One region of the Marinobacter excellens LAMA 842 genome, then DNA from elsewhere that is predicted to be linked to it. Evidence: predicted binding sites of a transcription regulator. Region 1 holds the regulator's gene; each other region holds the start of a gene.
The links. Region 1 encodes FliA, which starts transcription of late flagellar genes. Its sites were predicted from a motif close to CTAAAGTTTNNNNNNNNNNNGCCGNTAA; they were not measured.
Positions count from the first base shown of each region.

Region 2: J122_RS27295 (methyl-accepting chemotaxis protein) is a predicted target of FliA. The motif match lies at 1,630-1,657, and genes of this name have one in related genera.
Region 3: J122_RS13345 (methyl-accepting chemotaxis protein) is a predicted target of FliA. The motif match lies at 1,970-1,997, and genes of this name have one in related genera.

Region 1 is NZ_LOCO01000007.1:57,963-61,242, forward strand. It holds gene flhF (flagellar biosynthesis protein FlhF) at 1-108, shown strand, start outside; gene J122_RS08325 (MinD/ParA family protein) at 179-991, shown strand; gene J122_RS08330 (RNA polymerase sigma factor FliA) at 1,024-1,767, shown strand; gene cheY (chemotaxis response regulator CheY) at 1,927-2,310, shown strand; gene J122_RS08340 (protein phosphatase CheZ) at 2,331-3,116, shown strand; gene J122_RS08345 (chemotaxis protein CheA) at 3,137-3,280, shown strand, end outside.
Region 2 is NZ_LOCO01000005.1:72,982-76,261, reverse strand. It holds gene J122_RS27295 (methyl-accepting chemotaxis protein) at 4-1,578, opposite strand; gene J122_RS27290 (hypothetical protein) at 1,708-2,313, opposite strand; gene J122_RS27285 (QsdR family transcriptional regulator) at 2,434-3,012, opposite strand.
Region 3 is NZ_LOCO01000016.1:14,611-17,890, forward strand. It holds gene J122_RS13340 (hypothetical protein) at 1-585, shown strand, start outside; gene J122_RS13345 (methyl-accepting chemotaxis protein) at 629-1,939, opposite strand; gene J122_RS13350 (efflux RND transporter periplasmic adaptor subunit) at 2,071-3,279, opposite strand.

The DNA of each region.
Region 1 (3,280 bases):
AAGATTCCCGAAGACCTGCACCGGGCAGAGGCCATTCCTCTGGTGCGGTTGGGCGTAGAACGCCTGAAAACAATGCAGCACGGCCAGGCCGTTGCAGAAGGGGCCTGAGGCCCGGTGGTACAGCCGGTGCGCTGCCGTTTGTGCCCACACAAGAACGCAGTAAGAGACTGATAACAGTATGAGCAGACCACATCCGGTTCAGGTGATTGCGGTTACCGGCGGCAAGGGCGGTGTCGGCAAGAGTAATGTGTCCGTCAACCTCGGTATCGCGCTGGCCCAGAAAGGCCGGCGGGTGGTGTTGCTGGATGCAGACCTTGGCCTTGCCAATATCGACGTGCTGTTGGGCATTACCGCCAATCGCAATCTGCAGGATGTGCTCAGTGGCGAGTGCGACCTCAAGGACGTTCTGGTCAACGGCCCGGGTGGTATCAAGATTGTTCCCGCATCATCCGGCACCCAGCGCATGACCCAGTTGAGCCCGATGGAACATGCAGGGCTGATCAACGCCTTCAGCGAGCTGGGTGACCAGATTGATGTGCTGATTGTTGACACAGCAGCCGGTATTTCCGAGTCCGTCGTCAGCTTCCTGCGGGCCTCCCAGGAATTACTGCTGGTGGTGTGCGACGAGCCTACCTCGATTACTGACGCCTATGCCCTGATCAAACTGATGAATCGCGACTACGGCACCAACCGATTCCGTATTCTGGCGAATCAGGTGCGAAATGAGCAGGAAGGCCGGCATCTGTATGAAAAACTGACCCGTGTCACCGAGCGTTTCCTTGATGTAGCACTACAATATGTAGGTATCGTGCCTTACGACGAAGCCGTCAAAAAAGCCGTTCAGCGGCAGCGGGCCGTTCTGGATGCCTATCCACGGGCTAAGGCGTCGCTGGCGATCCGTGCCCTGGCAGAGAAAGTGGACAGCTGGCCGCTGCCATCATCGCCAAGAGGGCATCTGGAGTTTTTCGTGGAGCGGCTCGTCGAAGTCTGATCTGAATCCAGTCCTATAAGAAAACCGGATACATGACATTGGCGAAAAACCTGGGAATCTACCATCAGGCTGGCGCAAAAGGCCCCTCTCAGCTGATTGAGGAGCATGCGCCGCTGGTCAAGAAAATCGCCCTTCATCTGATGGCCCGTTTGCCGGCCTCGGTTCAGCTTGAAGACCTCATGCAGGCCGGCATGATTGGCCTGCTGGAAGCTGCACAACGCTATTCCACCGGCAAGGGTGCCACCTTCGAGACATACGCGGGTATTCGAATCAGAGGCGCCATGGTGGATGAAATCCGCAAGGGCGACTGGGTGCCGCGCTCTGTTCATCGCAATGCCCGCCGTATCGCGGCAGCCATCAAAACCGTGGAAGACCGCACCGGGCGCGAGGCCCAGGATGTCGATGTTGCCGAAGAGCTGGGCATTGACCTGTCGGAATATCATGCGTCCCTGGCAGACGCCAACAGTGGCCGACTTTTTAGCCTTGATGAGCTCAATGAATCCGGAGAGCTGCCGATAGAAGAAACAGAGGCCAGCGATAATCCCCTGGATGGCATTGCATCAAATGCATTCCAGAAAAGCCTGGCAGAGGCAATCGAAGAGCTTCCTGAGCGAGAAAAGCTGGTGTTGAGCCTCTACTACCAGGAAGAGCTCAACCTGAAGGAAATCGGCGCGGTGCTGGGCGTCAGCGAGAGCCGGGTCAGCCAGATTCATAGCCAGGCGGCCCTTCGTCTCAGGGGGCGGTTGTCCGATTGGCGGGAAGACGAGCCAGAATAAACCGGGCCGGCGCTGACCGCGCGGCGCGTAACTGTGTAGATTTTGGTAACCGGCGCTTTACAACGCGGCCAAACACCACACAATAAGCGGTTAAAGCAGCGGCCTGCTAGACTTTCAAAAGGCTTAATGAAATCCGGGTGTTACTGACTGGAGGTCCCATTGGACAAAAACATGAAAATTCTCATTGTGGATGACTTTTCCACAATGCGGCGAATCATCAAGAATCTGCTGCGTGATCTTGGCTTCACCAATACGGATGAAGCGGACGATGGCAACACTGCATTGCCCATGCTCAGGAGCGGCAAGTACGACTTCCTGGTGACCGACTGGAACATGCCTGGCATGTCGGGTTTTGATCTGCTCAAGGCGGTGCGGGCAGACGAGAACCTGAAGAACCTGCCGGTGCTGATGGTAACCGCGGAGGCCAAGCGTGACCAGATTGTGGCGGCGGCGCAGGCCGGCGTTAACGGGTACGTCGTCAAACCGTTTACCGCTGCCGTTCTCAAGGAAAAGATTGAGAAGATCTTCGAGCGAATCCAGTAACCAGAGGTCGGATGGCTGTCATGACTGACAAGAACGAGAACCATCAGGGCCTAGACCCGGAGGTAACCGAAAAGCTCCAGCAGCAGAGTTCGGAGTTGGCCCAGTGCATCAGTTCCGGTGACTACGCCCGGGCAATGTCGGTAATTAATGACCTCAGTGAGGTTCGCGACCAGAGCCTCTACCGGGAAGTGGGGCGGTTGACCCGAAGCCTGCATGAAGCTATCCGGAATTTTCAGATAGACGCCCGCAGTGCCGAGCAGAAAGAAGCCTTGTCCAAGATGTCCGATGCCTCGGATCGGCTGGCCTACGTTGTCCAGATGACCAGCCAGGCAGCCAACCGCACCATGGACCTGGTGGAAGAAAGCATGCCGGTGGCGCATACCATGCGCGACGAGGCAACGGCTCTGAGAGACGAATGGCAGCGGTTGCGCCGTCGTGACATGGAGCCGGCAGAATTCCGGGAGCTGTACGGTCGTATTGATCGCTTCTTTGCGGGCCTGGCCACAGATTCCGATACCCTGTACAGCAACCTGTCAGAAATCCTTCTGGCCCAGGACTTCCAGGATCTTACCGGGCAGGTTATCCAGAAAGTCACGGCTCTTGTGAAAGAAGTCGAAGAGAACCTGCTTGGCCTGGTGGTGATGGCCAGCCATGTGGACCAGCTCACCGGCACTGTGCACCAGATTGAAGAAAAAGAAGAATCGGCCGAAAAAGGGGTAGGGCCTCAGATCAAGGCTGAGGAGCGTGATGATGTAGTTTCGGGGCAGGATGACGTTGATGACCTGTTATCCAGTCTCGGTTTCTGAACGATTATAGAGGGTGACGCATGGCGTTTGATGCCGACGAAGAGATTCTGCAGGACTTCCTGGTTGAAGCCGGCGAGATTCTCGAAAAGCTGTCCGAACAGCTGGTAGATCTTGAGCAGCATCCGGATGACAGCAACCTGCTCAACGCCATCTTCCGTGGTTTC
Region 2 (3,280 bases), on a different contig from region 1:
GGGTTACACCCTGAACTGTGCCACCTGGGTGCTGAGTCCTTCCGCCAATCTGGCCAGCTCTTCACTGGCGGCCGATACCTGCTCGGTCGATGTGGCGCTCTGCTCGCCAACATCACGAATCAGGGTGACGTTCTGGTTGATGTCCTCGGCAACAGACGTCTGTTGTTCTGCCGCAGTGGCGATCTGGCTGTTGTACTGTCGGATCTCCTCCACTGCTTCAGCCATTTCCTGAATGGTGGCACCGGCGGTCTGCGCGCGCTCAAGGGTCTGTTCGGCCAGTTTGGAGCCTTTCTCCATGGTGGTGACTGAGGTTTCGGCGCTGCTCACCAGATTGCTGATCAGGGTTTCGATCTCGGTGGCGGAACTCTGGGTGCGTTGGGCCAGTGAGCGGACTTCATCGGCCACCACGGCAAACCCGCGACCCTGCTCGCCTGCGCGAGCAGCCTCAATGGCCGCGTTCAGGGCCAGCAGGTTGGTCTGCTCGGCGACGGATTTGATGACGTCCAGAACGGTGCCAATGTTCTGGGTGTCGCTTTGCAGATCGCGAAGCTGCTTCATCACTGTGCCGATCTGGCGGTTCAGATCAGTCACAAACGTCAGGGTCTCGTTGACGGCGGCTTCGCCATCGCCGGATTTCTGGCTTGCCAGCTGTGCTGCTGCAAAAGCCGCTTCGGCGCTCTTGGCAACGTCACTGACGGTGGCGACCATTTCATTCATGGCCGTGGCCACTTGATCGGTCTGGTCCCGCTGCTCTGCCACACCTTGGCGAGTTTGGTCGGTTACTGCGGAAAGCTCTTCGGAGGACGACGCAATGTTAGAGGCGCCCGTGTCTATCTGCTGAATCAGTTCCCGAAGTCGGGTCACCATGGTGCCGAAGGCGGCCAGCAAGCTGCCGAATTCATCACCGCGGTCGCTATTGACCATTACGGTAAGATCTCCGGAGGCAACCTTGTTAGCAACGTTGACCGTTTCCCGAATTGGGCGGGTAATGGCTTGAATCATATACCATGCGATCAGTATCGAGATGGCAACTCCCAGCAGCGCGATGACACTGAGCTGGGTAACTGCAACGCTGAAGTCTTCATCCATGCGCTGAACCTGAATATTCTGCAGTTCCCCGGTAATCCCGACCATATCCTGGGCTACTTCCGTCATTTGAGCTTCCAGGCCCTGGACAACGGAGCGCGAGCTATCAAGGTTCTGAGCCAATTCCCCAAGCAGGGATTTGTAACGCTGGATTGATTCAACCACTGAGTCCACCCGGGTATTATCTTCGGCGACTACCAGTGACTCTTTCAGGGGAATTAATGAGCTTGCTGCCCGGTCAGCAAAGCGTTCGGCTTCTCTCCGATGGCCGATTTCCCGAGTCATCTGAAAGTACTTCACAGCAACTCTCGCACGAATAAGGTTCGATTCTGCACTGCTGACCGTTGCTACAATCACAGAGCGGTCATGGTAATCTCCCAGCCTGTCAACGCTAACGTAGACCAAAACGATGGTTATCAGAACCAGTAGGCTAAAGCCGGCGCCGAGTTTTTTACCTACCGAAATGTCGTTCAGCTTGGCGGTAATTGACATTGATGTTTCCTTTTTATCAGTCAAGAGCTAGTTGGGGAGGAGGGTTAATGCTTAACGGCAATAACCCCCAAACCTTTAGATAAAGGACCCAAATATGACCTGAATCAATGTCGGTTCAGTAAATTTTGGTTACCAGCCGCTGTCTTCATCCTCGCTCAGGGCCCGCAATTCCTCCATAAACGGTCGAACCGCCCGTTTATCGCTTTCCGGTGCGTTCCTTGCCGTGTCCATGGCGGAAGTAGCGGATTGCATCATCGCCCGCATCTGGGCTTTTTGTTCTTCGGTCATATGAGGGCTGTTTTCGATTTCAGCCAGTGCCTGCTGCATTTCCTGTTGCGCTACGCCCCCTTGCTGGTCCATCTCCAGGGCGAACCAGGCACGGAACACACGGTCCCCGGTCTCGCCCCATTGGTCCACGCTGGAGAAACCATGTTGTTTGACGACTTTTTCAAGTTCGCCGTACATGGCATGGCCTTTCAGATCTTTGAGGCTGGAAGAGAACACGGTGGAGAAATCCATGTTTTCGTCGTCCTGCTCGGCTTCCAGGGCATCTAGAAATTCTTTGTGGTCCTCGGCCAGGGTTTCGGCGGCACCGAGGCTGTCGATGAATGACCGGACGGTTTTTTCTGTCAGGTCGCGAGCTTGAGCCTGGGGGGCGAGTGTGAGGGCAGTCAGGGCGAGTGCAATGATGATTGGCGTAAACAGTTTCTGGCTAATGGATTGGTGTAACGGCATGTCGCGCTCCTTTGCGGGTGTTGATTCCGGGTGTTTGTGGTCTGCTTTTGAACGGGCCGGGGCCCGGCGTTATTGCGTCAGATTAGCCTGCGTTGCACGGTTCTGCCAGCGCAGATGTTGTCAGACTTTCCCGCCTAGCAGGATGCGCACAGCGGTGCAGGCATCTTCCAGCTCTTCATCCCTGGGTTCGCGGCCGCCGATGATATCGCTGTACAGACAGGATTCGGCGATGCGCACCATGAAGTAGGACAGGCTCTGGATGTTCATCGGTGGGCTCAGGTGGCCGGCGCGCACTTCGTCTTTCAGTAAGCGGGTGTTCACTTCCACGGTGCGGGCGTGCAGGGTGGAGTGAGACGAGGTGAGCATTTTCAGGGCGTATTCAGGGTCCTGGTGCAGGAATTTGCGCAGGGGGCTGAAGTGCAGAATGGTCATGTTGATGTGGCGGAATACGCCGACCACGTAATCTACGCCATGGCCGGGGGTTTGGGCCCGGGCTTCTTTGTACAGAGGCTCATAGAGCGACCATAGGATTTCACCAATCAGGAGGTCTCGGTTGCCGACCCAGCGGAACAGGGTAGCTCGGCCGATGTGCAGGTCATCGGCGAGGGAGGCGAGGCTGATTTTCTCCCCTTTTAGCCACATTCTTCTGGCGCGACGGAAGGCGTCCAGGGGGGTGGTTTTGGTGATTTGTTCGGTCACTTTGGGCTCTTTGGTTGGTGTGGGGTCATTCTAGCGGTTGCGGGGCTTTGGGGCTATGGCCCTTTGGCCTTGGTGCTGTTTTCCTCCCTAGCCTGCGGGTTGGGGAGTTTGTGGGAGTGGGGGCCTACTTTCCAAAAAACGCTACAAGCACATCCCTGTGCGCTTCGCTCCGGCCATCCATGGCCTCCGAGATTTTTGGAAAGTAGGCCCCCACTCCCGCAGCCATCCGCTGGCGAGATAGTCGGTGAATGAAAGTTTCCTGCATGGC
Region 3 (3,280 bases), on a different contig from region 1:
ATTTTCGCTGTCATGTTTTTTTCTTGTCTGATTTCGCTGCCGGGCAAAGCTGCTGCGGCAGAGGTTGGTGCCGGGGACTGGCATGGCCTGGAGCTCGGGGTGGCCTTGAATAATTGGCGAAACAGTGGAGACAACCATGCCGGCTACCAGGTTTTGTTGGCTTTTCGGCCATCGCAGCAGCATCGCTTTCAAGCCCGTTATACCGATGTTTCCAATGATGCTTCAAATGGCTGGTCGGCTTTTAAAGACGTCATCACGCTGTGTGATCTCCGGTCCGATTGCGATTCCAGTGACAGCGAGGGCCGAACTATTCGCGAGCATGCCTTACTCTATCAATACCGTGCGTGGGGCCAGAGCAGTAGCCAGGGGGCTGCTGAGGTATGGATTGGTGGTGGCCCGGGGTGGATCAAGGAAACCCTGAGACAACAGGTAGAGGAGGCAAAGCAGGTGCGCCGGGACACCGGGGTTGCCTGGTCTACTCAGTTGGTTGGACGAGGCAGCCGTTTCTATACGGCCTTTACGTTTGAGGGCAACACTGAAATCAATGGTACCCTCGTGGGCCTTGGTTTCGGATTCGGGTTTTGAACGGTAGTTTCAGTTGATATTCAAATGACACTTCGGGAGCTGTTTACAACTCTTTGGCAAAGCGCTCAACAGCGTCCACAACCTGTTTGGCGCCTTCCTTGATTTCCAGAATCACTTCACCCGCCTGATTGGCCAGTTCCAGCCCTTGCTCTGCATTCTCCCGGGTGCGGAACATCTGGTGCATGACTTCATCCGAGAGCACCTGGTTTTTCTCGACGACGCTCACAATCTCATCCGTGGCTTGACTGGTACGGGCTGCCAATTGCCGCACTTCGTCAGCAACCACGGCAAATCCGCGTCCATGTTCGCCCGCTCTGGCAGCTTCAATCGCTGCGTTTAGCGCCAACAGGTTGGTTTGCGCGGCGATACCACCAATGGTTTGCACGATCGAGTTGATTTGCAGTGATTGTTTGCTCAGGGCTTCGATGCTTTCAGTCGCAGCCTGCATTTGAGCTGCTATTTTTTGCATCGTTTCGACGGTCTCCTGGACCACGGTCGTGCCCTTTTGGGCGCTTATATCCGTTTGCTGTGAGACGTCGTAGGCTACGCTTGCGCCCTCCCGTACTTCGGCTTCCCGTGCGACCTGATCAGTGACCACGCTGGCAAACTTTACCACCTTGGATAGGTTATCCTCGGCATCGTAGACCGGGTTATAGGTGGCCTCCAGCCATACCTCGTGGCCACGGCTGTCGATCCGTTTGAAGCGGTCTGCCACGTACTCTCCGTTATTAAGTTTTTTCCAGAAGGCGTCATATTCAGGGGAGTTGGCTTCCTCTGGCGTGCAGAATTTGCGGTGATGCTGGCCAACGAGTTCGTTGAGCTGATAGCCCATGGCCCGCTGAAACTGATTGTTTGCGGTGATAACCGTGCCGTCTAGGTTGAATTGAATAACCGCGGTGGAACGGATCAGTGCATCAATGAAGGCCTCGCTTTCTTTTCCACCTTCCACGGTTTCGGTGACGTCGCGGGCATAGCCTTGAACGTAAGCGAGCTTGCCATCCGCCCCGCGCACGGGAAACCAGTGTATGTTCAGCCACACCAGTGGGCCACTGGCGCTCAAGTAGCGGTAGTTGTCGCTAACCGGCGCGAATTCTGCCATTGCCTTGTTGAAGTTATGGAAGCAGGGCAGCTTTGAGACATAGGGCGGAACAAGATCCGACAGCGGTCGGCCAAGAAGCTGGTCTGACTGGTAGCCCAGAGTGTCGGCGAAGTCCTGGTTTACAGCGCAGACGCAGAAGTTGGAATCGAGCCTTACCGATAACATGCCGCGGTCCATCTGCTGCGCCAGCTGGCGCAGCATAGCCAATTCGGCACGTTGGTCTTGGAGTTCTTTTTTGAGCTGGCGATTAAACATCAGGAAATCCCAATGAGAGAGAGTTCCTTTTTAACGGCCTGGACAGCTGATTCTTGAGCTCTGGCTGGAAGGAAATTAAACGGCATCGGTCAGCTCTGCTCAGTGTATAGACATTCCGTTGCCAGATAGGTTCAACGAACCCGGATTCGATCTCCATCATTCAGCCCACGCTCCGGGTGCCTTACAACGCGGTCGCCTTCATCGAGCCCCGACAGGATGACGGTGCTTAGTCCGTTACCGTGGCCAGCCTCCACTGGCTGGATATTGGCGCGGTCTCCGGTAACCTTGAAAACCGCATACCCGTTGTTGTGGCGGAACAGGGCGGAGGCTGGCACTTGCAGGGCGTCTTCGGCTTGCCAAAGAATAAACTCGGCATCCACTCGGTAGCCATCGCCCAGAAGCTGCCAGTGTTCGTGGGGGCTGAGCATATCGGCAATAACTTTTACCCGTTGTTCTTCAACACCAAGTGCTGAGACATCCTGGAAGCCAACGGGCTCCACTCGCCGGATAACCGCATTGAGGGTGGGGCCGCCCCATCCTGTCAGGCGGGTGGCCAGGCCAGGCTCCAGTTTCACGGCATCGAAACTCAGTACGTCTACGACCACTTCCAGGGTGCCCGGGTCTCCCAATTCCAGTAATGGCTCTCCGGCCTGGACAATGCCTTCGCTTTTCCTGACCAGCCCGAGTACAGCACCATGAATGGGGGAACGAACCGCTACGCGCTCTGCCGGTTTGCCTCCGTTGGCGGTGGCGCTGGACACCTGCAGCCGGGTTTGCGCAGCAGCGAGTTCATGGCTGGCGACTTCTTCATCAAACCTGGCAGAGCGCAAGATAGCCTGGGCACGGGCGGCGGTGGTTCTGGCCTGTTGCAACTGTTCGTCCGAGACAAAGCTGGACGGTCTTAGTGCCAGTAATCGCTGGTATTCCTGTTGGCTGAAGTCTGCGTCGGCCTCCGCCGCGGCGGCCTTCTGGCGGATGGATTGGAGCGAAGAGCGGGCGGCAGCGACTCGGGCTTCTGCTTCAGCGCGGCTGCGGGCATCCAGAATGCTGGCGGGCATGGGGTCGATCAGGGTGAGTAACTCCCCGGGGATAACCGTGTCTCCCACGTCCAGCTCAAGCCGGTGTACAAAGCCGGTTACCGGTGATGACACCAGATAGCGGTCTTTTACCCGGGTTTTACCTTCTTCCCGCACGGTTACCTCCAGCGGGCCCCGTTGCGCGGTAGACAGGTCTACCCAAACCGGCTCTGGCCTCAAGATAAACGCGAAAGTCACCACGGTCAGTGCTGCCATCAGTGACCAGAAAAGTCTTTTGCCGGTGATGTGGTTACGCACGGCCATG